DNA from 2 places in the Kitasatospora sp. NPDC001539 genome. Region 1 is predicted to be linked to the other one. Evidence: riboswitches for the same ligand, from Rfam matches in the RefSeq annotation. Region 1 holds a riboswitch; the other holds the start of a gene.
The links. A riboswitch is a leader RNA that binds a small molecule or an ion and turns the genes downstream of it on or off. The one in region 1 is predicted to bind guanidine.
Positions count from the first base shown of each region.

Region 1 (14,192 bases):
GGGCGGTGTCGGCGTTGCCGAGGAAGGCGGCCAGGAAGCCCGCCTCGAGCAGCAGGGACTCCCAGCCGAAGGAGTACCAGGTCTGGCCGACGTTGACGATGGAGAGGTAGAGCGCCCAGAGCGCCGCCCAGAGCAGCACGGAGGCCCAGAGCGGCACGGCGTCGCCGAGCCCGGCGGCGACGGCGGCGGCCAGGGCGGCGCCGGTCCAGGCGACGGCGGCGAAGAAGCGGTCGCTGTAGTGGAGGTGGAACAGGCTCGGGGAGCGGCGGAACGGCACGCGGGCGGTGAAGCGGGGCACCGGCAGCATGCCGTCGGCGCCGATCAGGGCGCGGAACTGCGCGGCGGCGGCGAGGAATCCGATCAGGTAGAGGCCGGCGAGCAGGCGTTGGACGAGCAGTCGGCTCAGCCAGTAGTCGGGGGCGGCGAACCAGTCCATGCGGCCCATGCCTACCATCGGCGGCCCGCCGCCGGGCCCGGCCGGGGTGCGGGGGGCGGGCGGTTCACCCGCTCGGCCCGGGGCTGCGGGCGGGTGGTGCGGGTCAGGGGGTCCGGAGCCGCCGCGGCGGCGCCAGCGGTCCCTCCGCGGGGCACCGCCCGGACGGCAGTGTGGCGGGGAGCCTCTCCACGGGGGTGAGAGGCGCCCCGCCACGGGGGGTGGTCGGTGCGGTGGTGGAGCGATCCGCCGGCCGGGTGCGGTGCACCTGCGGGCGGGTGGTCGGCCGTTCAGCTCGGCAGGACGTGTCCGGACCCGCCGTTGACGCCCGGGCGACCGGTCCCGGGGGCGGCGCCCGTCTGCTGGAGCCGGTCGACCAGCAGCGCGGCCAGCGTGCCGAGTTCCTCCTCGGTGCGGGACTGCGCGGTGACGTCCATGCCGACGGTGAGGACGCCGTTGACCTGGCCGGTGCGCACGGCCCGCATCGGGGTGCAGGTGAAGCTGAAGACCTGCTGGATGCGCTGCGCCTCGGGGCGGGCCTGGATCCGGACGTCGTTGAGGACGGTGGTGCGGCCGGTGTGGTACGCCTCGGTGACGGCCTGCTGGAGGCCGGCCGCGCCGAGCTGCGGGTAGGCCGCGCCGACCGAGCCGTAGGCGACCGGGGCGCCGAAGGTCTCGGCGTGCTGGGCGTTGGCGTAGCGGATCTCCTGGCCGGGCCCGTCGGTCAGCATGATCGGGAACGGGGAGCCGTCGAAGGCGGCGAACATCTCCTGCTGCTGGGCGAGCAGGTTGTCGCGCAGCCGGATCTCGGAGAGCAGCGCCTCGGCGAGGTGCTGGATGTCGCGCAGCCGCTCGCGGCCCCACTGGCGCGGTTCCCGGTCGAGGACGCAGACGGTGCCGATGACGGTGTTGGTGTCGTCGACGAGCGGGGCTCCGAGGTAGGCCCGGACGCCGAGTTCGTCCACGACCGGGTTCCCGGCGAACCGGGGGTAGGCGAGGATGTCGTCCAGCGCCAGGGGCGAGCGCTGGGCGACCACGTGCGGGCAGAACCCGTGGCTGAGCGGCATCTGGCGGGTGGGGAGGTCGAAGGCGATGCCCCGGTCCGCCCAGGAGGCGCCGTCCTCGTGCGCGGTTTCCGTCGAAGTTGGCGGGATGTAGAGCCCCCGGAACATCTGGCGCTCGTCGTTGATGAAGTTGACCATCGCGATGGGGGCGCGGGTGATACTGGCTGCCAGGTGGGCGAAGCGGTCGAAGGCCTCGTCCGCGGACGGGTCGTTGAGACCCAGGCTGCGCAGTCTGCGGGTTCGCTCGGACTCCCCGGCGGCACCCGGGAACTGGCCTTGAGTGCTCATCACATCAGTCATGGCGCACATGTAATCAGACATCCGGGCGCTGCGGTGGAACCGGGACCGGCCGGCGGTCACTGCTGATGTTCAGTCAAAACCGCATGTGAGCGGCCGACCGCAGGCTGTGGAGCGGAGGAAGATCACTTCCCCGCGGGCACCGCGGCGAAACTCGCTCGAAAAAGGACGCGCCGAATCCCGCCAATCCAAGATCAGATCTGTGTAAGCCGGCACGTCCATATGACAATGAGCCCTGCCGAAGACACGGACGGTAGTCCCCGACCCTCCGGGAACCCGCCCCAGGATCCGCATGCACCCCGGTTGCGAAGGAGCGATCGGCCCGCCCCACCCCCTCCACACCCCCACCGATCCCCTCGGGGGAGCGGCCGGAGCGGCATCGACGGCATGAACGGAGGCACGACACCCACCGGAACGAGAGGACGAGAGCATGGCGATGGACTACTTCACCGACGAACGGCACGAAAGCCTCCGCGCGGAGGTCCGTGAGTTCGCGGAGAAGGAGGTGCGTCCGCAGGTGGCCAGGATGGAGTCCGACCGGGAGGTGGAGATCGACCTCGCCCGTGAGATCGCCCGCCGGGGCTGGATCGGCGTCACCATTCCCCGGGAGTTCGGCGGCCTGGGGCTGGGACACCTCGCCAAGACCGTCATCGTGGAGGAACTGGCCCGGGTCAGCGGCGCGATGGGCGCGGTGGCACAGGCGTCGCAGCTCGGCGTCGCCAAGGTCCTCCACTTCGGCTCGGACGCACAACGACGGGAGTGGCTGCCGAAGTTCGCGTCCGGAGCGGCGCTGCCGACCATCGCCGTCACCGAGCCGGAGTCCGGCGGCCACGTGCTGGGCATGTCCGGCACCGCCCGCCGCGAGGGCGACGAGTACGTGCTCAACGGCCGGAAGGTCTTCGTCGGCAACTCCCACATCGGCGACGTGCACGGCGTGGTCCTGCGCACGGGTACCGGCAGCCGGGGCCTGTCCGCCTTCCTGGTCGAGAGCGACCGGCCCGGCTTCCGCACCGGATCGATCGGCACCCAGGGCGGTCTGCACGGCTTCAGCTTCGGTGAGCTCGTCTTCGAGGACTGCCGCATCCCGGCGGCGAACCGGCTCGGCGAGGAGGGGCTCGGCCTCGACGTCGCCTACTCCTCCTCCACCCTGTACGGCCGGCTGAACCTGGGGGCCGTCGCGCTCGGCATCCACGTCGCGGTCGTCGAGGACACCGTGCGCTTCGCGGAGGAGCGGATGCTCTACGACCGGCCGATCAACCAGCTGAACAGCATCGCGCTGAAGCTCGGCGAGATGCAGTCCCGGCTGATGACGGCCAAGCTGGCCGCCTACCACGCCTCCCACCTGCTCGACCGCGGCAAGGCCTGCGACGCGGAGCTGATGAACGCCAAACTCGTCAACACCGAGTACGCGATGGACTCGGCGCGCCAGGCGATGGAGATCTTCGCCGCCCGCGGCACCCAGGAGGAGCACCACATCATCCGCTACCTGCGGGACGCCACCCACGTCTACGCCCCGGCCGGCACCTCGGACGTGCAGAAGCTGCGCCTGGGACAGGTGGCTTCGGGCACGTACGGCAAGCAGTGGTCGGCCGAGCTGTCCGACGTGACCAGTTGGGCGTGGACGGAGCTCAACCAGCTGGAGGCGCAGCGCGCGGAGCGGCGCGGCCCCCAGCGGGACGAGCTGCGCAACGAGCGGCGCGGCGTCCAACGGGAGGAGCGGCGGGACGAGCGGCGGGTGCGGGCCGCCCGGGTGGTGCCGATCTCGCTGGCGGGCTGACCCGGCCCGTTTGACCTGTTCCTGACGGTGTTCCCGGGGCGCGCCCGCCGCCGCCCCGGGAAGCCGCTCCGACTCTTCGCGACCGCGGCGACCTGCGGCGTTCCGTCGGCGAACCCTTCCGCCGGGCGCCGCCGACGGCACCATCGGCCGTTCACATATCGTCAGTTGATGTTGCTAACAAGGCACCTGGGGCTGATAGGTTTCCTGCCGTCGGCGGCCGTAGCTGCACCCGCTCGGACGGTGACACCGCGTCACCCCGTCCGGCGGACCCGGCCTCGGCGCCCAGAAGCCCGCCCGGGCCGCTCGGGCCGACCACGCCGTTCGGACCCGCGACCCGGCCCCGCAACTCGGCCCTGCGACAAGGAATCAGATGCCAGGCATATCGGCCCCCCGCACGGGCCACCGCGCCGGCCGGTCCGGCTCCCTCCGCAGCTCGATCCTCGGCCTCGTCCTCCTCCCCGGCCTGGGCCTCGCCGCCGCCTGGGGCTACGCCGCCTACCTGCTGCGCGACGCCGGGCACCGCACCGCGTTGCTGGCCGGCACCGCCGTCGTCGTGGTGGTCCTGCTGGTCAGCGCGATCCGCGCGGCCAGGGTCGCCCGGGCCCTGTCCGCCCGGCTGGCCGGCCTGCGGGCCGACACCTTCGCGCTCGCCCAGCGCGAGATCCCCGAGGTGGCCGACCGGCTGCGCGCCGGGGAGACCGTCCTCGTCCCGCCGGCCTGGGCGCCGTCCCGGCGGATCGGCGACGAGGTCCAGCAGGCCTCCGACGGCCTGGCCGCCGTCCGCCAGGCCGCCGTCGCGGCCATCGTCCACCAGGCCCAGGGCCGTGAGGGGACGAAGAAGGTCTTCCTCAACATCGCCCGGCGCACCCAGATCCTGATCCACCGGCAGATCAGCATGCTCGACGCGCTGGAGCGCGAGCACGAGGAACCGGAGCTGCTGCGCGAGCTGTTCGCGGTCGACCACCTGGCCACCCGGATGCGGCGGAACGCCGAGAACCTGGTCATCCTCGGCGGGGCGCTGCCGGCCCGGCGCTGGCGCAACGCGGTGCCCGTGGTCAACGTCCTGCGCAGCGCCGTCTCCGAGACCGAGAACTACTCCCGCGTCGTCGTCCAGGGCGTGCCCCGGGTCTCGCTCAGCGGGCAGGCCGTCGCCGACGTGATCCACCTGGTCGCCGAACTGATCGAGAACGGCACCACCTTCTCCCCGCCGTACACCCAGGTGCAGGTCTGCGCCCAGGAGGTCCCCAAGGGCCTGGCGGTCGAGGTCGAGGACCGCGGCCTCGGCATGACCGAGGAGGAGTACGAGCGGCTCAACGAGTACCTGGCCAACCCGCCCGAGCTGGACGTCTCCGCGCTCGGCGACGACCTGAGGCTCGGCCTGTTCGTCGTCGCGCGGCTCGCCGCCCGGCACGCCGTCCAGGTCACCCTGCGGCCCTCGCCGTACGGCGGCACCCGGGCCGTGGTGCTGGTGCCGGCGGTGCTGCTGGAGCAGGCCGAGCAGCCGGCCGCGGTGCCCGGGCTGCCCTCCGGCGCGCGGGTCACCCGTACGCCGGTGCCGGAGCAGCGGCCCGCGGCGGACGGCGGGCCCAGCGGCCCTTCCGCGCCCGAGGTGGACACACCCCCCGCACCGGCCGGACCCCTCGCACCGGTCGGACCGGCCGGACCCGTCGGACCGGGCGGTCCCGGGACCGCGGGCGGTGGTGCGGTCGCCGGCGAGCTGCTCGGACGGCCGGACGGGGACGGCGACACCGCCCCCGCCGGCGGCGGGCTGCCGGTGGGCGCCGAGATCCCCGGGCTGCCCGGCGCCGTGGTGGTGCCCCGGCCCGTGCTGCCCCGGCCGTACGACCTTCCGGACGATCCGTCGGAGCCCGGCCCGGCGGAGCCCGGCACCGCTCCGCTCCCGGCTTCCGGCGGGGGCACCGGGGACGCTTCCGGCCCTGCCACCGGGCCCGGCTCCGGCACCGCCTCCGCCCCCGCTCCGCACCGGGCGGACGGGCTGCTCGCGGACCCGGCGGCCGTCTTCGACGGGGTGCCCGCCGACCGCTCGGTGCCCAGCCACGCACGCCCCCGGGAGGAGCAGGTGGCGCAGGGCCCGGACGGTGAACTGCGCACCCCGCGCGTCCTGCCGCAGCGGGTCCGCAACGCCAGCCTCGCCGAGCAGCTCCGCGAAGCCCACGCGCCCGGCGCGATGCTGCCGCCGGTGCCGCCGGCACCGTCGTCGCCGCAGGCCTCGCCGGCCCGGCCGTACGGGACGCACACCGCACCCGACGGTTCCCGCCACGACGGCGCCGACGGTGACCCCTCCCCGGCGCGCTCGCGCGCCACCATGGCCGCCATCCAGCGCGGCACCCGGAGCGCCCGCGAAGCCGGTGCCGACCCGGGCGCACCAGCCGTGCCCCCCGACCTGGCGGAACGTTCCGCCACTCAGGACGCCCGCGGGACCGCCCCCGGGACCGCCCCCGCGCAAGCGCCCGCCGCCCAGGAAGCCAAGGAACAGCAGTGATGACGCAGCACACCGAGACCCAGCGCGACCTCAACTGGCTGCTGGACCAGCTGGTGGCGCGGGTCCCCGAGACCCGGCACGCCATCGTCCTCTCCGAGGACGGCCTGCTGGTCGGCATGGACCAGGGACTCGACCGGGCCGACGCCGAGCACCTGTCCGCCGTCGCCTCCGGCCTGCAGAGCCTCGCCCGCGGCGCCGGGCACCGCTTCAACGGCGGCCGGGTCCGGCAGACCGTGGTCGAGATGGACCAGCTGTTCCTGTTCGTCACCACCGCCGGGCAGGGCGCCCGGCTCGCCGTCCTCACCAGCGAGCAGGTGGACGCCGGACTGATGGCCTACGAGATCAACATGCTGGTGAAGCAGGTCGGGCAGTACCTGACCGCGGCGCCGCGCAGCGACGCGGGCCAGGTCGGCGCGGGTGGCGGTGCGTGACCACCGCCGACGCCGACGAGGGCTGGTTCTACGACAAGGACGCCGGCCACCTGGTCCGTCCCTACGCCATCACCAACGGGCGCACCGGCCCGGTCCGTACGGGCTTCGCGCTGATCACCCTGGTGGTCACCGCCGACCCGCGCACCGACACCAGCCGGCTGGCCCCCGAACCGGCCGCGATCATCGACCTGTGCCGCGAACGCCCGCTGGCCGTGGCCGAGATCGCGGCCACCCTGGACCTGCCGGTGAGCGTGGTCAAGGTGCTGCTGGACGACCTCGCGGAGGCCCGGCTGATCCTCACCCGGGCCCCGGTCCAGCTGGCCGAGGCGCCGGACATCTCGCTGATCCAGGCCGTGATCGAGGGCGTCCGCCGGCTCTGAGCGGCGGACCGGCCCCGCATGCGACTCCCAGTTCCCCTCCAGGAGACCCGAATTGACGATCAAGAGCCTGGTGCCGGGCGCGGTCAAGATCCTCGTCGCCGGCGGTTTCGGTGTCGGGAAGACCACGATGGTGGGCTCGGTCAGCGAGATCGAACCGCTGCAGACCGAGGAGCGGATGACCCGCGCCAGCGTCGGGATCGACAGCCTCGACGGCATCCAGGACAAGTCCACCACCACGGTGGCGATGGACTTCGGACGGATCACCCTCCGCGAGGACCTGGTGCTCTACCTCTTCGGCACGCCGGGGCAGTTCCGGTTCTGGTTCATGTGGGACGACCTCGCGCTCGGCGCCCTCGGGGCGATCGTCCTCGCGGACACCCGGCGGCTCGAGACCAGCTTCGCCGCCGTGGACTTCTTCGAGCAGCGGGGCATCCCGTTCGCGATCGGCGTCAACTGCTTCCACGGACGGCGCGAGGCCAGCCCGGAGGACGTCCGGCGCGCCCTCGACCTCGGGCCGGAGGTGCCGGTGGTGCTGTGCGACGTCCGGGAGCGGGCGTCCAGCAAGGAACTGCTGCTCGCCCTGCTCGACCGGGTGCACCGGGAGGCGCTGGCCGCCGGACGGCGGTGAGGGCGGCCCGCCGGACACCGGTGAGGGCGGGCCGTCGCGGTCGGGCCGCCGCGGTCACGCCTTCGTCGGCGTGAGCTCGGTCAACGCGTCGACCAGGGTGGACAGTTCGGGCACCTCCGCGGCCTGGGCCAAGGTCGCCTCCAGGGTGGCGTCGTGCACCGGTCGGGCGGCCTCCAGCAGCGCGCGGCCCGCCGCCGTCAACTCGGTGTAGATGCCCCGGCGGTCGTCCGCGCAGAGGTAGCGGCTGAGCAGCCCCCGGTCCTCCAGCCGGGTCACCAGCCGGGTGGTCGCGCTGCTGCTCAGCGCCGCCGCGCGGGCCAGCTGCTGCATCCGCATGTGCCACCCGTCCTGCCGGGAGAGGGCCTCCAGCACGGTGTACTCGACCACGGAGAGCTGGTGCCCCGCCTGGAGCGCCTTCTCCAGCGCGGTGTCGATCAGCCCGTGCAGTGCGGCGAGCGTGCGCCAGCCACTGGCCCGGACCTCGGCGGCGTCGTCGCGGATCCCCATGGCTCGCCTTCCCTTCGCGTTCACCCGTACGCCCCGTTGCGTCTTCCGTTCGACAGTATCCCAGTTGGCGCGGATTATCTGACTCTGCAATTACTTCGGTTCCGGGCGGCACCGGGCGGCACCGCCCCGGTCGGGCAGCAGCGGCGGGCGGCGGCACCGGCGGCCGGAGCGCGGCCGGGTGGTGCTAGCGTCGCGGCGGCGGCGCGTCGGCGTCCGCCCCGGACGAGATGTGCGCCGTACCCGGCCCGCGAAGACGACGCACCGAGGAGACGTCATGGCCGCCCGCACGCCGATCGCCCGCCCGCTGGACGTGCGGTGGATCCACGGCTCGCCGTCAGCGAAGCACAACACGGATCCGGACATCCAGGTCCACGAGTACGACGAGCACACCGTCATCCTGCGGCAGAACAAGGCGGTCCACTACGAAGCGCCGTTCCTGTTCCTGCTGTTCGGGGCGGAACGGGCGGTGCTGATCGACACGGGCGCCACGGCCGAGCCCGAGTACTTCCCGCTGCGCGCGACCGTCGACGGCCTGGTGGCGAGGTGGCTCGCCCGGAACCCCCGGGAGGACTACCCCCTGCTGGTGCTCCACACCCACCCGCACGGCGACCACATCGCCGGGGACGGCCAGTTCGCCGACCGGCCGGCGACCACCGTGGTCGGCGGCGACCGGCCCACGGCCTGGGCGTACTTCGGCTTCGGCCGGGCCCCGGAGGCCGTGGCCCGGGTCGACCTCGGCGGCGGGCGGGTGCTGGAGTGCCTGGCCACCCCCGGCCACCACGAGGCGGCGGTCACCTACTACGACCCGTGGACGGGCTTCCTGCTCACCGGCGACACCGTCTACCCGGGCCGGCTCTACATCGACGACTGGCCCGCCTTCGGGCGCACCGTCGAGCGGCTCGTCGAGTTCGCCGGGAGCCGCCCCGTCACGTACGTGCTCGGCTGCCACATCGAGATGACCCGCACCCCGGGCGTCGACTACCCGGTCCGCACCACCTACCAGCCGGACGAGCCCCCGCTCCAGCTCACCGTCGACCACCTGCACCGCATCCGCGCCGCACTCGCCGAACTGGGCGAGGGGCCGCGTCGCCACGCACTGGACGACCTGATCCTCTGGCCCACCGACTGAGCGGGCCCGGGCCCGGACGCGCCCGTCACCCGGGCCGGGCGAGCGGCCGTCAGTGCGCGGCCGGGGGCGGGGTGAGTCCGGCGCAGCCGCGGAGGCCGTCGCGGCGCTTGAGGGCGGCTTCGGCGGCGGCGCCGGTGACCGGCTCGGGGATGCCCTTGTCGTCGATGGTGGCCGGGGTGAAGGCCTCGCCGGTGACCTTGCCGTCGGCGGTCAGGGTGAGGGTGGTGACGCCGGTCTCGTTGGAGTTGGGGTAGTTGGACGTCCCGTACCAGAGGAAGTTGCCGAAGCCGTACCCGACGTAGGTGTCGCCGAGCATGCCCGAGCCGACCATGGTGTGGGCGTGGGTGCCGACCACGGCGGTGGCGCCGGCGGTGGCGAGCTTCTTGGCGACGGCGGTCTGGGCGCCGGTCGGGCAGGCCTTGCCCTCCTCGCCCCAGTGCAGGTAGACGAGCACGACCGGGGCCTGGCGCTTCGCCGACTCCACCGCCTTGACCAGGGCGGGGACGTCCAGCGCCGAGGCGATGCCCGGCTTGTTGGCGCCGGCCCGCCACTTCTGGTTGGTGATGTCCTCGACCTGGCTGGCGGCGACCACCGCGACCTTCACCCCGCGCACGGTGGCGGTGTACGGCGCGTACGCCTCGGTGGCGTTGCGTCCGACGCCGATCACCGGGATCGGCGAGGAGCTCTTGGCGGCGAGGGTGTCGGTGAGGCCGTCGGCGCCGAAGTCGACGGCGTGGTTGTTGGCCATCGAGACGACGTCCACCCCGGAGTCCTTGAGCACGGACAGCGCCTTGGGCGAGGTGCGGAAGGTGTACGTCTTCGGCTCCGGCGCACCGCGGCCGGTGATCGCGGTCTCCAGGTTGAGGACGGACAGGTCGGCGTCGGCGAGGGTGCGGGAGATCGGGCCGAGCGCGGGCTCGGGCGGCTGCACCGACAGCCGGGCCTCGGTGCGGCCCTCGAAGTGGACGTCCCCGGCGAAGGCGACGGTGATGCTGCCGTCGGGCCGGGGCGCGCCGCCCTTGGTGGGGGCCGGGGCCGGGCCGGAGGACGGGCCGGCGGAGCCGGAGGGCCCGGCCGTCGCGGCGCCCGCGGGGGAGGCCGGGGCGGGCGGCGGGTCGTCCGGTCCGCAGGCGGCGACGGCGGTCAGCCCGACGAACAGCGCGACGGCGGCCGCGGCACGGCGCATGAGTGGTTCCCCCCGGAGGATGGTGCAAGAGCGGTCAGCCTACGCCACCGAATCGGCACCGCTTCAGCTCGCCCCCGCAATCTTTCGAACACAAACGCGCAGCGGCGGCTCGGTCCCGGGCGCCGGCGGACGGCTCTCCCGGCCGGCCCCCGCCGCACCGGCCACCGCACCCCTGGCGACCCGGCGGGCCGAGGGGCGGCGTTGGACCATGGAGGGGAGGCAGAGGCCCACGCCGGAGGTGGTTCCGAATGGCCGACTTCCCACCGCAGTACCGGACGGCGACCGCGGAGGCGCGGCCTCCGGACGCCACCCGCGGCACCGCCCCGGACGCCGTGCACGGCATCGCCCCGGACGCCGCCCCGGACACCGTGCGCACCAAGGACTGGCAGCTCAGCCTGCACGTGGTCGAGGACGCCGACACCACCCGGGTGCACGCCGTGCTCGACGCCGACGGCACCGTGCTGCGCAGCGACGCGCTGGCCCGCCGCAACCCCCGCGACGACCCGGACCCCCGGGTCGGCGACGAGTTCGCGGTCGGCCGCGCCCTGGTCGACCTCGGCCACCAGCTGCTGCGCGCCGGCGTGCACGATGCCACCGATCCGGCCGAGGAGTGAGCGCGACGGCCACCGCGGGGGACAGCCCCGCCCGACCCGCCGCCGTTCACGCCCGGAATCGCACCTGCCCCGCGCCGCACCCGACCGCCGCACCCGGCCGACCCACCCACCCCGCGCCACCCGGCGGACCGCCGCGCCCGCCGGCCCGCCGTGTCCCACGGCGGAACACCCGGACCGAGCGCGACCCGGCCGGGTACGCCATGCTGAACCGCGACGCCCCGAACCGGGCGCGCCGCAGCGGAGGAGCGCACCCCACCCATGACCACCCCGTCGACCGACGCGCCGCCCGACCCCGACTTCACCCCGGCCCAGCGCGCCCGCGGCCGGGCGCTGCGCCGCGCCCAGCTGCCGTGGCTGCTCGGCGGCCGGGTGGCCGGCCTGGCGCTGACCCTGGTGCTCGGCCTGAGCCCGGCCGGCGCCGCCCTGGTGACCGCCACCGGCCGCTGGTTCGGCGGCTCCCGCACCGCCGTCGTCCTCTCCGGTGCAGCGGCGTTGCTGCTGCTCGGCCAGGCGCTCCAGCTGCCCTTCGGCGCCAGGGTGCGCTCCGTCCGGGCGCGCTACGGCCTGGTGACCCAGGGCTGGGCCGGCTGGGTGGTGGACGTGCTGCGCGGGCTGGCGCTCGGCCTGCTCCTGGTCCTCCCGCTCGCCCTCGGCCTGTTCGCCCTCACCGGCTGGTCGCCGCAGCACTGGTGGCTCCCGGCCGCCGGCGCGGCGGCCGTGCTGACCGCCGCCCTCTCCTTCCTCCACCCGCTGCTGATCGAGCCGGTGTTCAACCGTTTCGCCCCGATGCCGCCGGGCGAACTGCGCACCGCGCTGCTCGAGCTGGCCGAGCGGGACGGCGTGCGGGTGCGGGACGTCCTGGTCGCGGACGCCTCCCGGCGGACCACCGCGCTGAACGCGTACGTCTCCGGGCTGGGCGCGACCCGCCGGATCGTCGTGTACGACACCCTGCTGTCGACCGCCGAGCCCCGCGAGGTGGAGCTGGTGGTGGCGCACGAGCTGGGCCACGTCAGGCACCGCGACGTGCCGCTCGGGACGGCGCTGGGCGCGGTCGGCGCGGCCGTCGTGGTGGCCGTACTGGGCTTGCTGAGCACCTGGCGCCCGCTGCTGGACGCCGCCGGGGTCGATGACGCGGGCGATCCGCGGGCGCTGCCGCTGCTGGCCGCGCTCGCCGCGCTGGCGGGTGCCCTGTCCGGCCCGGCGCAGTGCGCGGTGAGCCGCCGGATCGAGGCGAGGGCGGACCGGCATGCACTCGAACTGACCGGTGATCCCGAACAGTTCATTGCGATGCAGCGCAGACTTGCGCTGGCGAACGTCTCCGATGTCGACCCGCCCCGGGTGCTTGAGCTACTGTTCGCCACTCACCCGAGTGCGACCCGCCGGATCGCGGCCGCCCGCGCCTGGCAGGCCGGACCGGGGCGGACGGCGGGCGGGACGGCGGACATGACTGCGGGCGGGACGGCGGACGGACCGGCGGACGGACCGGCCGGCGGATCGGCGAGCCGGACGGCCGGCGGCGGCACCGGCGGGGCCGCCGGCGGAACCACCCCGGGCCCGGTCGGCGAGCCGCGCGCGACGCCGGGCGAATCTGTTGTATAGTGCAACAAATTTCGAGGAGGTAGGAACGCCGTGCCCGGCCGCGAGTCGTCCATCGACACCATTCAGCGCGAGCTGACCGCCTTCGCCCGCCGTGCCCGGCACAAGGCCTCCCAGCTGCACCCCGACCTCTCCCTGGTCACCTACAGCATCCTCGACCTGATCACCGAGCGCGGCGGCTGCCGGGCCGCGGACGTGGCCGCGCACTTCATGCTCGACAAGTCCACCGTGAGCCGCCAGGTCACCGCCCTGGAGAAGCTCGGCCTGCTGCGCCGGGAGGCCGACCCGGACGACCAGCGGGGCCAGATCCTGCGCGCCACCGAGGCCGGCCTGACCCTCCTGCGCGATGCCAACGAGCAGCGGCGCGCGGCCTTCACCACCCGCTTCACCGACTGGTCCGACGAGGACGTCGCCCGCTTCGCCGCCTATCTGGCCCGCTACGGCGCGGAGGAGTAGGCCGGGGGCCGGTCACGGCCGCGCGTCGCCACCCGGCCCGCGCCGGCACGGTCCGAGCGTGCCCGCCGAGGGCGCCGCCCCGGGCACCATCGCCCGGGGTGCGCCCCACCGGCCCCACGGTGTACAGAGGAGGGGTGCCCCTCCGGCAGCGTCCCGAAGAGCCGCGTCCTCGCGCCCGCCGCCGCTCCTGGCGACCTGACCGCCGCGCGCTGACGGCGCTGCCGCTCGCGCTGATCGTCGTGATCACCGTCGTCGACATCCTCTCCCCCGCCCAGGTCCACCTGGGCCCGCTGCTGATCGTCGCCCCCGCCCTGACGGCCTCCATCGCCGGCCCCCGTGCCACCGCCGGGGTCGCCCTGCTCGCGCTCGCCGCGCTCACCGTCATCGGCGCCGTCCGGGACGGCCTGACCAGCATCAACATCGAGAGCCAGCTCGGGGCGCAGATCGTCGTCTCGGTCCTGATCGTCGGACTGCGGGTGCTGCGCGACCGGCACGAACGCGAGCTGGCCCGGGTCCGGTCGGTCTCCGAGGCCGCCCAGCGGGTCCTGCTGCGTCCGCTGCCGGAGCGGCTCGGGCCGCTGCACCTGGCCTCCGTCTACCTCGCCGCCGAAGCCGAGGCGCAGGTCGGCGGCGACCTCTACGCGGCCGCCCGCACGGCCACCGGCACCCGGCTGCTGGTCGGCGACGTGCGCGGCAAGGGCCTGTCCTCGCTCGGCGACGCGGCCCTGCTGCTCGGTGCCTTCCGCGCCGCCGCCCACCTGCACGCGGACCTGCCGGACCTCGCCGCCTACCTGGACGGCAGCGTCTGCTGGGACCTCGCCCAGTTGGCCGAGCAGTCCCGGCAGGCCCGGCTGGCCCGCCCGTCGCTGCGCCAGGGGCAGCAGGAGGCGCCCGACGAGGGCGGCGAGTCCTTCATCACCGCGGTGCTGCTGGACATCCCCGACGACGGCTCGCCGGTCCGCCTGATCGACTGCGGCCACCCGCCCCCGCTGCTGCTGCGCCCCGAGGGCATCACCGCCGTCGCCGCCCGCCACCCGGCGCCCCCGCTCGGCCTCGGCGAGCTGGCGCCGGTGGAGTACGAGGTGGAGACCTTCCCCCTGCGCCCCGGCGACCGGCTGTTGATCTACACGGACGGCGTGATCGAGGCCCGGGACGCCCAGCGCCGCTTCTACCCGCTCACGGAGCGGGTGG
Region 1 covers NZ_JBEPAK010000028.1:3,588-17,779, forward strand. Annotated here, with positions in the region: gene ABT247_RS07685 (lipase maturation factor family protein) at 1-436, opposite strand, end outside; gene ABT247_RS07690 (GAF domain-containing protein) at 724-1,797, opposite strand; gene ABT247_RS07695 (acyl-CoA dehydrogenase family protein) at 2,225-3,571, shown strand; gene ABT247_RS07700 (ATP-binding protein) at 3,942-6,074, shown strand; gene ABT247_RS07705 (roadblock/LC7 domain-containing protein) at 6,074-6,505, shown strand; gene ABT247_RS07710 (DUF742 domain-containing protein) at 6,502-6,885, shown strand; gene ABT247_RS07715 (GTP-binding protein) at 6,938-7,513, shown strand; gene ABT247_RS07720 (MarR family winged helix-turn-helix transcriptional regulator) at 7,568-8,020, opposite strand; guanidine-III (ykkC-III) riboswitch at 8,216-8,283, shown strand; gene ABT247_RS07725 (MBL fold metallo-hydrolase) at 8,295-9,149, shown strand; gene ABT247_RS07730 (CapA family protein) at 9,199-10,335, opposite strand; gene ABT247_RS07735 (dsRBD fold-containing protein) at 10,584-10,949, shown strand; gene ABT247_RS07740 (M48 family metalloprotease) at 11,208-12,548, shown strand; gene ABT247_RS07745 (MarR family winged helix-turn-helix transcriptional regulator) at 12,579-13,001, shown strand; gene ABT247_RS07750 (PP2C family protein-serine/threonine phosphatase) at 13,136-14,192, shown strand, end outside.

Region 2 (14,192 bases), on a different contig from region 1:
CCGGACGACCCGACGCTGAACTGACGCCCGCCCGGTGCCGCGCCGGTCGGACCGGTCGCCCGCGCGACACTGGCCGGGTTTCCGCGGGCGCCCATAGACTTGTCTCCTATGAGCACTCTTGAGCCCGAGCGCGGCCTCGGCACCGGCACCCTGGTCGAGCCCGTCCCGCAGGTGTCCCACGGGGACGGCGACCACGAGCGCTTCGCGCACTACGTCCAGAAGGACAAGATCATGGAGAGCGCGCTCTCCGGATCCCCGGTGGTCGCGCTCTGCGGCAAGGTGTGGGTGCCCGGGCGCGACCCGAAGAAGTACCCGGTCTGCCCGATGTGCAAGGAGATCTACGACGGCATCGGCAAGCCGCAGGGCGGCGACGGCGACGACAAGTAGTCGTCGGCCGCGGGCGGAACGCCGTTTTCCATAGCGCCGTGTTTCCGCAATGGTCTATGCCAATCGCTGCGCAGATGGGCAGGATGTCGGGATGGACCTCATCCCCGCACCGTCGAGTGCCGCCCGCCGCCCCGGCGAGGACTTCCCGCTGGACGCCGCCACCACGCTGACCGCGCCGCCGGAGCTGGCCGACGCCGAGCGCTGGCTGCGCGGGACGCTCTGCGCCGCCACCGGGCTGCCGCTCGGCCCCGGCCGGCCGGGCACGGGCATCGAGCTGGTCCGGGACGACGCGCTGGCCGCCGAGGCGTACCGGCTCACGGTGCGTCCCGGCCACGTCCTGCTTGCCGCGGGCGGCCCGGCCGGTGCGCTGTGGGGCGGCCAGACCCTGCGGCGGCTGCTGGGGCCGGACGCCCACCGGCGCGCCCCGCTGCGCCGCGAGGGCTGGGTGCTGCCCAGCGTCGACATCGAGGACGCCCCCCGCTTCGGCTGGCGCGGTGTGCTGCTGGACGTCGCCCGGCACTTCCTGCCCAAGGCCGACCTGCTGCGCTTCGTCGACCTGCTGGCCGTGCACAAGCTCAACGTGCTGCACCTGCACCTGACCGACGACCAGGGCTGGCGGGTGGAGATCAAGCGCTACCCGAGGCTGACCGGACGCGGCGCCTGGCGGGAGCGCTCGATGGTCGGCTACCGGACCGGTCAGCGCCGCGACGACCGCCCGCACGGCGGCTACTACACCCAGGACGACCTGCGCGAGATCGTCGCCTACGCGGCCGCGCGCGGGATCACCGTCGTCCCGGAGATCGACCTGCCCGGGCACACCCAGGCCGCCGTCGCGGCCTACCCCGAGCTGGGCAACACCGACGTGGTGGACACCGCCGCGCTCGGGGTGTGGACCGACTGGGGGGTGAGCCACAACGTCCTCAACGCCTCCGAGGAGACCCTGCGCTTCTTCGAGGGCGTGCTGGAGGAGGTCCTGGAAATCTTCCCCTCCGAGTTCGTCCACCTCGGCGGCGACGAGTGCCCCAAGGAGCAGTGGAAGGAGAGCGCCGCCGCGCAGGCCAGGATCCGCGAACTGGGCCTGGCCAACGAGGACGAACTGCAGAGCCACCTGATCCGGCACTTCGACCGCTGGCTGGCCGAGCGCGGCCGCCGGCTGATCGGCTGGGACGAGATCCTGGAGGGCGGACTGGCTCCCCGCGCGGCGGTGTCCTCCTGGCGGGGCTTCGGCGGGGGGATCACCGCCGCGCGGGCCGGCCACGACGTGGTGATGTGCCCGGAGCAGCACGTCTACCTCGACCACCGGCAGGCCGACGGGCCGGACGAGCCGATCCCGGTCGGCTTCGTGCGCACCCTGGAAGACGTCTACCGCTTCGAGCCCGTCCCGCCGCAGCTGGACGAGGCCGCGGCCCGGCACGTCATCGGCACCCAGGCGAACCTGTGGAGCGAGTTCGCGGACAGCGCCCGTGACCTCGACTACCGGGCCTTCCCCCGGCTGGCCGCCTTCGCCGAGGTCGCCTGGTCCGACCTGCCCGCCGAGCCGTCCGAACGGGACTTCGCGGGCTTCGAGCAGCGGTTGGCCGGGCACCTGCGGGTGCTGGACGCGCTCGGCGTCGAGTACCGCCCGGCCGACGGCCCGCTGCCCTGGCAGCGGCGGCCCGGGGTGGCCGGCCGACCGATCGACGGGCCACCGCCGGTGCGCTGACCGGGCCCGCCGCGCCTGTGCCGGCGGCGGTCGGAGCGGGTCGCGGGAACTTCCGGGCGGTCGCCCGACGTCAAGAACAGATGAACATCTGCCCAGGCCCTGCCCGGGCCGTGGCAGATACCGCCCGGTTTCGGTCCCAATCGGGCAGCCCCGTTCACCGGTCCCGGAATGATCATCGAGCATTGTGTGCCAGAGTTGCCCAACCCGGCCCGATCGCCCGTACCCTACGGGCCAGACCGGGCTGCTGACGCGGACAGCATGGCCGCAGCCGCGGGCGGCAGGCGATCGATGAGCAAGTGGAGCACGGTGGGACCCAGGTGAACCGGACGATCATGCTGCCGGCCTCGCTCGACGAGGCCGTCGACGCGCTGGCCGCCGCCCCGGCCGCGGTACCGGTGGCCGGAGCCACCGACCTCATGGAAGCCGTCAACGCCGGCCGGCTGCGCCCCGCCGCCCTGGTCGGCCTCGGCCGGATCACCGAACTGCGCGGCTGGCGCTACGAGGACGGCGGCACCGCCGTCCTCGGCGCCGGACTCACCCACGCCCGGATGGACCGCCCCGACTTCGCCGCGCTCATCCCCGCGCTCGCCGACGCCGCCCGCACCGCCGGCCCCCCGCAGGTCCGCAACGTCGGCACCCTCGGCGGCAACATCGTCACCGCCGCCCCGGCCGGCGACACCCTCCCGGTGCTCGCCGCCCTGGAGGCCGTCGTCACCCTCGCCCGGGCCGGCGGCAGCCGCGAGGTGCCGGTCAGTCACCTGCTCACCGGCCTGGACCCGGTGCGCCCCGGCGAACTGCTCACCTGGGTGCGGGTACCGCTGCTGCACGCGCCGCAGGTCTTCCTCAAGGCCACCGGCCGCAGCGGCCCGGACCGCGCCACCGCCTCCGTCGCCCTCGTCCTCGACCCGGCCCGGCGCGCCGTGCGCTGCGCCGTCGGAGCCGTCGCCCCGGTGCCGCTGCGCCCGCTGGAGGCCGAGGCCTGGGTGGCCGGCTGCATCGACTGGGACGGCAGCCGGGAGATCGACCCGGCCGCCACCGCCGCCTTCGGCGAGTACGTGGCCGCCGCCTGCGTCCCCGACAACTACGGCGCCGAGGGCGCCTGGGAGGCCGTGACCGAGGGGCCGACCGCGGCCGCCGTTCGGCTGCGGCGTACCGTATCGGTGCTGGCCCGACGGGCACTGGGAAGGGCGCTGAAGTGACGACAGACCCCATCGAGACCCTCGACGCCGACCCGCTCGGCCTCGCTCCGCAGGTCACCCGTGAGCTGCGCCCGTGCGCCTCCTACACGCTGCGGGTCAACGGTTTCGAACGGCCCGTCACCGACGCCTGGATCGGCGAGAGCCTGCTCTACGTGCTGCGCGAGCGGCTCGGCCTGGCCGGCGCCAAGGACGGCTGCGAGCAGGGCGAGTGCGGCGCCTGCTCGGTGCAGGTGGACGGCCAGCTGGTGGCCGGCTGCCTGGTGCCCGCCGCGCTGGCCGCGGACAGCGAGATCAACACCGTCGAGGGCCTGTCGGCCGACGGCGGCGCGAGCGACGTCCAGCAGGCCCTGGCCGCCTCCGGGGCCGTCCAGTGCGGCTACTGCACGCCCGGCATGGCGATGGCCGTGCACGACCTGCTCCAGCGCAACCACCGGCCCACCGAGGTCGAGGCCCGGCAGGCGCTGTGCGGCAACCTCTGCCGCTGCACCGGCTACCGGGGCGTCCTGGCCGCCGTCCAGAGCGTCGCCGACGCCCGGGCCCTGGAGGCCGAGGAGGCGGAGGAAGCCGCCGCGGCCGAGCAGTCGGCCGCCGAGGCCCCCGTCGAGGTGCCGGCCGACCGGCCCGCCGCCGCGGAGCCCGAGCCGGCCGCCGAGCCGCCGGTCCACACCGACGCCGACGCCTGGATCGAGCACGTCCCCCAGCCGGCCGCCGAGCCGGCCCCCCCGCCCGCCCCGGCCGACCCCGGGTACACCGACCCCGGGTACACCGACCCCGGATACGCCGACGGCGGCTACGACACCGGCGTGTACGACACCGCCCCGCCGGCCGCGATGCACCCCGGCATCCCCGCCCAGGCCACCGGCGACCAGGTCTACTACCCGCAGGGCTACCCCGAGCAGCCCTACCAGGCCACCCCCGCGCACGGCGGCTACGTGCCGGCCGGCTACCCGGACGGCCACCAGCCGCCGAACGGCTACGACAGCGGCTACGACACCGGCTACGACGCCCCGGTCTACGAGCCCACCCCCGCGCACGGCACTCCGTTGCCTGGTACCGGTTACGACGGAACCCCCGCGCACGGCACCCCGCTGCCCGGTACCGGTTACGAGGGCACGCCCGCGCACGGCACCCCGCTGCCCGGTACCGGCTACGACGGAACCCCCGCGCACGGCACCCCGCTGCCCGGTACCGGCTACGACGGCACGCCCGCGCACGGCACCCCGTACGCCGACCCGCACGGTGCTCCGGCCGAGGGCGGTGCCCCGGCCGGCATCCCGTACACCGCCACCCCCGCCCACGGCACCCGCCTCCCCGAGGACGACCACGCATCATGACGTCGCCTACCGACATCGGCGCAGCACTCCAGCAGGACGGCGGCGAGGGCGGCGCACCGGAGCCCTTCGGCCTGGGCAGCTCACCGCTGCGCACCGACGCGCTGCCCAAGGCGCTCGGCATCTACCCCTACGCCGCCGACCTGTGGGCCGAGGGCCTGCTGTGGGGCGCGGTGCTGCGCTCCCCGCACCCGCACGCCCGGATCCGCGGCATCGACACCTCGGCCGCACTGGCCCTGCCCGGCGTGCACGCGGTGGTCACCGCCGCCGACCTGCCGCCCGGCCCGGACGGCGCCCCGGACGGCGCTCCGGCCGGCCCGATCGTCGCCGACCGGCCGGTGCTGGCCTCCGGCGTGGTGCGCCACCACGGCGAGCCGATCGCCGCGGTGGCCGCCGACCACCCGGACACCGCCCGGCTGGCGGTCGGTCTGATCGCCGTCGACTACGAGCTCCTGGAGGCGGTGACCGACCCCGAGCAGGCCTTCACCGCGCCGCCGCTGCACCCGGACGGCAACCTGTTCCGCCACCTGCCGCTGCGCACCGGGGACCCGGAGGCGGTCGGCGAGATCGTCGTCGAGGGCCTCTACCAGGTCGGCCGGCAGGACCCGGCCCCGCTCGGCGCCGAGGCCGGGCTGGCCGTGCCGCGCCCGGACGGCGGGGTCGAACTGCACCTGTCCTCCACCGACCCGCACGGCGACCGCGACCGCACCGCCGCCTGCCTGGGCCTGGAGCCGGACCGCGTCCGGCTGGTGGTCACCGGCGTGCCCGGCGCCACCACCGACCGCGAGGACCTCTCCTTCCAGGTCACCCTGGCCCTCCTGGCGCTGCGCACCGGCCGCCCGGTGAAGATGACGCTGACCCGCGAGGAGTCCTTCCACACCCACACCTCGCGCCACCCCGCGCTCCTGCGCTACCGCCACCACGCCGACGCCGACGGCACCCTGGTGAAGGTCGAGGCGCAGATCCTGCTGGACGGCGGCGCCTACGCGGACGTCTCCGCCGAGGCGCTGGCCGCCGCGACGGCCTTCTCGGTCGGCCCGTACGTCTGCCCGAACGTGTTCGTGGACGCCTGGGCGGTGCGCACCAACAACCCGCCGGCCGGGCGGATGCGCGGCGAGGGCGCGTTGCAGGCCTGCTTCGCGTACGAGTCGCAGCTGGACCAACTGGCCGCCCGGGTAGGCGTGGACCCGGTGGAGATCCGCCGCCGCAACGCGATGTCCACCGGCGACCCGCTGCCCACCGGACAGGCCGTCACCTGCCCGGCGCCGGTGAAGGCGCTGCTGGACGCGGTGGCGGCCGAGCCGCTGCCGGCCCTGCCGGTGGACGACCCGGACGCCGAGTGGCTGCTGCCCGGCGGGCCCGGCGGCGCCGGGGACCCGTCCGCGGTGCGCCGGGGCATCGGCTACGCCGTCGGCATGGTGCACATGCTGGGCGCCGAGGGCGAGGACGAGGTCTCCACCGCCACCGTGCGGGTCAGCGGCGACCACGCCACGGTGATCTGCGCGGCGGTCGACGCCGGGCAGGGCTTCGCCACGCTGGCCCGGCAGATCGTGCAGACGGTGCTGGGCGTCAGCGAGGTCTACATCGCCCCGGCCGACAGCGACCAGTCGATCGCCGGGCCCTCGGCCCGGGGCCGGCACACCTGGGTCTCCGGCGGCGCGGTCGAGCGGGCCGCCCTGATGGTCCGTCACCAGCTGCTGCAGCCGATCGCGGCCAACTTCGGGATGTCCGCGGAACTGCTGCAGATCGCCGACGGCAAGATCACCTCGTACGACGGGGTGCTCGGCATGCCGGTCGCCGAGGCGCTGGAGGGCAAGGAGCTCTGGGCCACCGCGCAGTGCCGGCCGCACCCGACCGAGCCGCTGGACGAGTCCGGGCAGGGCGACGCCTTCGTCTCCATCTCCTTCTGCGCGATGCGCGCGGTGGTGGACGTGGACATCGAGCTGGGCGCCGTCCGGGTGGTCGAGATGACCGTGGCCCAGGACGTCGGCCGGGCGCTGAACCCCCGCCAGATCGAGGACCGGATCGAGGCCGGCGTGGCCCAGGGCGTGGGCCTGGCGCTGATGGAGGACCTCCGGACCTCCGGCGGCGTGCTGTGCAACCCCTCGCTGACCGGCTACCGGCTGCCGACCTCCCTGGACACCCCGGAGGTGCGGATCGCCGCGCTGCTGGAGGAGCGGGACGTGGTCGCCACCTTCGGCGCCAAGGCGGTCAGCGCGGTGCCCGCGGTGGTCGCCCCGGCGGCGGTGGCCGCCGCCGTCCGGGCCGCCACCGGCCTGCCGGTCGGCCGGCTGCCGATCCGGCCGGAGGACGCGGTCACGGCCTGACCGGAAAGCGGGAAAAGGGAATTGCCGGTCGACTTCCGAGTCGACCGGCAATTCCCTTTTCTTCGAGGCCGTGGCGGGAATCGAACCCGCGTGCACCGCTTTGCAGACGGTCCCCTCAGCCACTCGGGCACACGGCCAGTGAATTCAGGATGGCGCAGTGTCCGAATGGGGTCAATGACGCTTTGTAAATTCTGTATGGCAATGTGTGCTACCGTCGGAAGCGGTGGCTGCTTTTCCCGCCACTCCGGACGAGCGCGTCGTACCCGGTGACGACAAGACGACGCAGTTCAGCGGCAATCCGGCCGCTGTGGACTGCGGAGGTACGGCCGTCATGGCTTGGCTCGTTCTGATCGTCTCGGGTCTCCTGGAGACCGTCTGGGCGGTGGCCCTGGATTCGTCCAAGGGGTTCTCCCGCCCCGTTCCCACCCTGGTGTTCGGCGTCGCCCTGCTGCTCAGCATGGGCGGTCTGGCGTACGCGATGCGCACCATTCCGATCGGCACCGGGTACGCGGTGTGGGTCGGCATCGGTGCGGTCGGCACCGCCCTGTACGGCATGGCCGTCCTCGGGGACGCGGTGACCATGGCCCGGATCGGCTGCCTGGTGCTGATCGTCGCCGGCGTGGTGGGGCTCAAGGTCCTGCACTGAGGCCGCCGCGCGAGGCCGCCCGCCGGTCCTAGGCCCGCGGACGGAGGCGATCACCGACTCCGGTCAGGGGCTATCCGGGCGGACGGCTCTTACGATGTCAGTCATGACCACTGCCTCCTCCACCTCGGTCGACCCCACCTCGATACCCGACGGAACCGACTCCGGTGGCGGGGTCCTCAGCGGCCGCTACCGCGCGCTGACGCTGGGGATCGTCTCGGTGGTCCTGGTGATCGCCTTCGAGGCGACGGCCGTCAACACCGCGATGCCGACCGCGGCCCGCCAGCTGGACGGCCTGGGGCTGTACGCCTTCGCCTTCTCCGGCTACTTCACTACCACGCTGTTCGCGCTGGTCGTCTCCGGGCAGTGGTGCGACCGGCGCGGGCCGATGCGGCCGCTGTTCACCGGCATCGCGGTGTTCGGCGCCGGCCTGGTGGTGGCCGGGACGGCACCCGGCATGTGGGTGTTCGTGGCCGGGCGGGCGATCCAGGGCCTGGGCGGCGGACTGGTGATCGTCGCGCTGTACGTGGTGGTCGGCCGGGCCTACCCGGAGCGGCTGCGGCCGGCGGTGTTCGCCGCGTTCTCCTCCGCCTGGGTGCTGCCCTCGATCATCGGGCCGCTGGTCTCCGGGGCCGTCACCCAGCACCTGGGGTGGCGCTGGGTGTTCCTGGCGGTGCCGGTGCTGCTCCTGCTGCCGCTGGCCGTGATGGGCCCCGCGCTGGCCCGTTCCGAGCGGGAGCACCCGGTGCTCAGGGGAGCGGACTTCGACCGTCGCCGCACCCTGCTGGCCGCGATGGCCGCGGTCGGCGCGGGCCTGCTGCAGTACGCGGGCCAGCGGCGGGACCTGGTCGGGCTGGTCCCCGGGATCGCCGGCGCGGCGCTGCTGGTTCCGGCCGTCCTGGGCCTGCTGCCGCCGCGGACCCTGCGGGCCGGGCGCGGGCTGCCGACGGTCATCCTGCTGCGCGGGCTGGCGGCCGGGGCGTTCCTCGGGGCCGAGGCCTTCGTGCCGCTGATGATGGCCACCCAGCGCGACCTCTCGCCGACGCTGTCCGGGCTGACCCTGACCAGCGGCGGGCTCACCTGGGCGCTGGGCTCCTGGCTGCAGGGGCGGCCGGGGGCCGAGCGCCACCGCGAGGCGATGATCAAGGGCGGCCTGGTGCTGACCGGGGTGGCGATCGCCGGTGCCGCCCTGGTGCTGGTCCCGGCGGTGCCGGCCTGGGTGGCGTCGGTGGCCTGGGCCGTCGGCGGGGTCGGGATGGGCCTGGCGGTCGCGACCATCAGCGTGCTGATGATGAAGCTGTCCGCTCCGCAGGACGCCGGGGCCAACTCGGCGGCCCTGCAGATGAGCGATGCGCTGGGCAACGTGCTGCTGACGGGCCTGGCCGGGGTGCTGTTCGCGGCGCTGGGCGGCGGTTCGCTCGCCGCCGCCCAGGACGGTGCCGACGCTGCCGGCTCGCCCGCCGCCTTCGCGGTGATCCTGCTGGTGATGGCCGGGGTGGCGCTGCTGGGGGCGCTGCTCTCCGGCCGGGTCCGCACCCGGTCCTGACGGTCAGCCGACGGCGGTGGCGGTGGCGGTGGCGGTGGGAGAGGGCGCGGGGGCCGGGGGCGCCGCCGGGGTGCCGAGGAAGTTCTCCCAGCCGCCGGTCGGCGCCTGCCCGGGGGCGAGGCTCTGCAGCTTGCGCAGCACCGCGGGGTCCTGGGCGTCGAGCCAGTCCACCAGCTGGCGGAAGGAGACCAGCCGCACCTCGGGCTTGTCCGCGATGGCCTTGAGCACGTCCTCGACGGCGTTCATGTAGATGCCGCCGTTCCACTCCTCGAAGTGGTTGCCGATGATGTACGGCGCCCGGTTGCTGTGGTAGGTGCGGTCGAAGCCCATCAGGTAGGCGTCCCGGGCCTGGGCCTGGAAGCCGGGGTAGAGCGCCGGGTCGGCCTTGGTGTTGGGGCCGCACTGGTTGAACATGATGTTGTAGTCCATCGACAGCACCTGGAAGGTGTGCCCGGGGAAGGGGATGGACTGCAGGGGGAGGTCCCACAGCGCGCCGCCCTGGATCTTCTGCGGCCACACCTGGGTGCCGTTGCCGCTGCTGTCGTAGCGCCAGCCGCGCTTGACCGCGGTGGGCAGCAGGTTGCGCTGGCCCTCCAGACAGGGGGTGCGGCTGCCGATCAGCTCCTTGCGGTAGTCGAAGGGCAGCGCCGGCAGGTCGGTGAAGCCGGTGTTGGTGCGCCAGTTCATCACGAAGTCCATGGCCTGCTGGATCTCGCTGTCCCACTCCTCCGGGGACCACTTGCCGACGCCGGTGGCGCCGCAGAAGTGGCCGTTGAAGTGGGTGCCGATCTCGTGGCCCTCCAGCCAGGCGGCGTGCACGTTCTCCAGGGTGTCGTGGATGTGCTGGTCGCTCAGGTAGCCGATCTCGGAGGCGCCGACCTTGTGCTGCGGCGGGCGGTACAGGTCCTTCTTGGACTCCGGCAGCAGGTAGAGCCCGCTGAGGAAGAAGGTCATCGAGGCGTTGTGCTCGCGGGCCAGCCGGCGGAAGCGGCCGAACAGGCCGTTGTCGAGCTCGCCGGCGCCGTCCCAGGAGAAGACCACGAACTGCGGCGGGCGCTGGCCGGGCTGGAGCCGGTCGGGGACGGGCTGGTGCGGCTGGGCGCCGGTGTCGGAGGTCGAGCCGTCGCCGATCAGGACGACCTGCGGCTTCTGCGGCGCCGGGGCCGGGACGGCGCTCGGCGCGTCGCCGGTCGGGCCGGTCGGGGCGCCGCCCGTCACGTGCTCCCCGCCGCCGCCCGACCGGTCGCTGCCGCAGCCGGCCGCGAGGGTGGCGGCGGTGGCCGCTCCGGCGGCCAACAGGCTGCGGCGGGTGAGAGCGTCCATGGTCACTCCGTTCATGAGGCGTTCGGCAGGCGTACGGCGTGCGGAAGTCCGGTCGGGCTGGAGGAGCGATAGAACCCACTCGGCTGGGCTTGCTGGTCGGGTCAGCATGGCATGTGGGCGGAATCGGTCGGAGAGGCGCATCGAACGGTCGGAATCGATCGCCCGATTGACGCAACCGAACGGGTGGGCCACATCGTCGAGCTGTTCGAACGAGTGGTTCCGCGGAGCCCGTACGCGGAAGGCCCCCGTCACGCACGGTGCCCGGGCCCGCACCGGGCGCACGGACGGGCCTCGCGACCCTGCCGATCGGCGGGTGCGAATACGACCCTGGTGCGGACGTGCCTTAGGGTCCGATCCGATTGAATGAGTTCCCAGGAAACTCCCAGGAAGCGGGATTCCGGTCGGCAGAGGGGAGCGCCCGTGGGCGTCCAGCACAGCAGGAGCCCCTGGCCGGGCACCCTGGCGGCCGGCACCGCGCTGGTGTTCGGCGCCTGGCTGCTGCACGACGGCGGCGCGCCGGTGCTGCCGCCCGCCCCGGCAGCGGGGCAGGCGCTGTCCGGCTTCGCGCCGGTCTCCGTCGTCCCGCCGCTCGGCCCGTCCGCCCCGACCCGGATCCGCATCCCGGCCGTCCGCCTGGACGCCCCCGTCACCGGACTCGGCCTGGACGCCGCCGGACACCTCCAGACCCCGCCCGAAGCCGACCGCAACCTCGCCGGGTGGTACCGCGGCGGCGCAACCCCGGGCCAGCGGGGAACCGCCATCCTGGCGGGCCACGTCGACACCAGGACCGGCCCGGCCGTCTTCTACCACCTGGGGGCGCTCCACCGCGGAGACCGGGTCGAGATCGCCCGGGCCGACGGCGCCACCGCCGTCTACCAGCTGTACGCCATCGAAGTGCACGACCGAAAGGACTTCCCGGACGACCGGGTGTACCGCCAGGCCTCCGACGCGCAACTGCGGGTGATCACCTGCGGCGGCGCCTACAGCGAGGAGCACGGCTACGAGGGCAACGTCGTCGCCTACGGCTTCCTGGCCGACACCACCCCGCCGGGCAAAGCCGCATGACCACGCTCACCCTCGCCTCCCGCTGGAACCCGATCGACTGGCCGCTCACCCACGGCCCGATCCCCTACGCCGTGCTCGCCGCGGGCTGGGGGGCGTTCGCCCTGCTGGCCCTCTCCCGGCACGAGCGCTGGCGCGCCCCGCGGATGCTCGGCGCCCTGCTGGCGGGCGGCGCCCTGACCGCCCTGGTGAAGGTCGCCGTCGACAGCTGGTGGCGTCCCTTCCCGGAGGGCACCCCGGACTTCGTGATGCGCTGGATAGCCGTCGCGCTGTTCGGCATATCCCTGCTCTGCTTCCGGGCGCCGCTGCTGTCCAACCGCCGCCGGCTGCTGGCGGTCGGCGGCGTCGCCCTGGTCGTGGTGATGGCCGCCTCGCAGATCAACCGGGGCTTCGACCAGTACCCGACCGCCCGGTCGATGCTGGCCCCGCCGACCGACGAGCTGACCAGGGGCCGGGCCGCCGCCGTCGTACGGAGCGCGCCGGACCGCCCCCTCTCCGAGACCTGGCACGCCCCGCCCGGCCTGCCCGCCAAGGGCACCCTCTCCACCGTGACCATCCCCGGGCCCGCCTCCGGCTTCTCCGCCCGGCCGGGATACGTCTACCTGCCGCCCGCCTACCAGGCCGACCCCCGGCCGCTGCTGCCCGTCGTGGTGCTGCTGCCCGGCCAGCCCGGCGCCCCGGAGGACTGGGTCAACTCCGGAGCCATCCGGGACACCCTGGACGCCTTCGCCGCCGAGCACCAGGGCCTGGCCCCGATCGTCGTGGTCGCCGACGAGACCGGCGGCCAGTTCTCCAACCCGCTCTGCATGGACTCGCGGATCGCCAAGTCGCAGACCTACCTGGCCGTCGACATCCCGGACTGGATCCACCGCAACCTGCAGACCGCCACCGGCCGCACCTCGCTCGCCATCGGCGGGCTCTCGCTCGGCGGGACCTGCTCGCTCCAGCTGGCCCTCAACGCCCCGGACGTGTACGGCGCCTTCCTGGACATCTCCGGCCAGGACGAGCCGACCCTGGGCAGCCACGGCGAGACGGTGGCCAAGGCCTTCGACGGGGACGAGAACGCCTTCGCCGCCGTCGACCCGATGCACCTGATGACCCGCAGGCAGTTCCCCGACACCGCCGGCATGTTCGTGGTCGGCGCCGACGACCCATGGTACCGGCCGGGACAGGAGAAGATGTACGCGGCGGCGCAGGCGGCCGGGATGAAGGTCGGCTTCCAGACCATCCCCGGCTGGCACAGCTGGGTGGTGTTCCGGCAGGCCTTCGAGCAGAACCTGCCCTGGCTCGCCCGGCAGAGCGGACTGATCCGGTGAACCGCACCCTGGCGGCCCCGGCGGCTTCCGCGGCGCCCGCGGACCCCGTGGTCCAGGCCCCGCCGCCGGCCGCCGAGCGCGGGCGGGACGCCGACCTCGCCCCGGTCACCCGGACGGCCGGGCCGCGGCCGCAGCGGGTGCGGCGGGCGGCCCGGGCACTCGGCGACCGGCTGCGCGCGGCGCCGCTGAGCCTGGCGCTGCTGGCCGCGCTCTGGGCGGTCGGCGCGGCCACCGGGAGCCTGTCCGCCGGGCCGTCCCGGCGGCTGCTCGGCCACGCCGGCGTCGGCCTGCCCACCCTCGCCGAGGGCCGCTGGTGGACACCGGTGACCTCCCTGCTGTGGTGCTCGGGGATCGGCGCGTACGTCTTCACCAGCCTGCTGCTGCTCCTGGTCGGCCCCGCGGCCGAACGGCGGCTCGGACGGCTGCGCACCCTCGGGGTGCTGGTGGGCGGCCAGGTCGTCGGCACCCTGCTGGGCGCCGGGCTGGTCGCGCTCGGCTCCGCGGCGGGGGAGCAGTGGACCGCCTCGGTGGCCGACCAGGTGTCGGTCGGCCCCGGCGTCGGACTGTTCGCCCTGGCCGGGGTGCTCGGCTACCGGCTCACCGTGCTGTGGCGCCGCCGGCTGCACCTGCTGGTGCTGCTCGTCCCGCTGGTCATGACGCTGTACGTCGGCCACCTGCAGAGCGTCCAGCGGTGCTCCGCCGCGCTGGTCGGGCTGGGCGTCGGCGCGCTGCTCAGCCGCGGCCGGCCCTACCTGCACAGCCACGGCTCCTCGCACACCGAGACCCGGGTGCTGGTGGCGCTCTGCCTGGTCGCCGCCGCCTGCGGGCCGCTGATCGCCTCGCTCTACGACAACGCCAGCGGGCCGTTCAACACCTTCTCCGAGCTGTACTTCTCGCACCGGCTCAGCCCGGACGAGGTCGCCGACTTCTGCGCGGTCTCGGCGCACGAATGCGCCCGGGCGCACGCCGTCGAGCGGATCTTCGACACCCCGGGGCGGCTGATGGCCGCGCTGTTCCCGGCGCTGCTGCTGGTGCTCGCCGCGGGCCTGCGCCGGGGGCTGATCCTCGCCTGGCGGATCACCGTCGCCACCGAACTGCTCTGGGTGGCCCTGCTGGCCTGGCTGTACCTGGACGCCGGGCCGGTCAGCGGGGACGTGGTGCAGTACTTCGTCGAGGCGATGCTGCTGCCGCTGCTGACCACCGGCCTGCTGCTGGCCACCCGGCAGCGGTTCCGGGTGCGGCTGTCCGGCCGGGCGGTGCGCCGGCTGGCCGGGGTGGTCGGCGGGGCCGCGCTGCTCTGCTCGGCCGCGTACGTGGGACTCGGACGGCTGGTGGCCGGGCAGTTCGAGCCGGGGG
Region 2 covers NZ_JBEPAK010000155.1:2,245-16,436, forward strand. Annotated here, with positions in the region: gene ABT247_RS22490 (YqgE/AlgH family protein) at 1-24, shown strand, start outside; gene ABT247_RS22495 (DUF3039 domain-containing protein) at 109-387, shown strand; gene ABT247_RS22500 (beta-N-acetylhexosaminidase) at 479-2,089, shown strand; gene ABT247_RS22505 (FAD binding domain-containing protein) at 2,422-3,288, shown strand; partial or broken gene ABT247_RS22510 ((2Fe-2S)-binding protein) at 3,360-3,869, shown strand; gene ABT247_RS22515 (xanthine dehydrogenase family protein molybdopterin-binding subunit) at 4,619-6,946, shown strand; tRNA gene ABT247_RS22520 (tRNA-Cys) at 7,012-7,083, opposite strand; guanidine-III (ykkC-III) riboswitch at 7,167-7,233, shown strand; gene ABT247_RS22525 (DMT family transporter) at 7,278-7,592, shown strand; gene ABT247_RS22530 (MFS transporter) at 7,696-9,135, shown strand; gene ABT247_RS22535 (polysaccharide deacetylase family protein) at 9,139-10,458, opposite strand; gene ABT247_RS22540 (class F sortase) at 10,879-11,523, shown strand; gene ABT247_RS22545 (alpha/beta hydrolase) at 11,520-12,836, shown strand; partial or broken gene ABT247_RS22550 (rhomboid family intramembrane serine protease) at 12,833-14,192, shown strand, end outside.
Region 2: linked by a shared signal. The riboswitch ahead of ABT247_RS22525 (DMT family transporter) and the one ahead of ABT247_RS07725 (MBL fold metallo-hydrolase) in region 1 are both predicted to bind guanidine.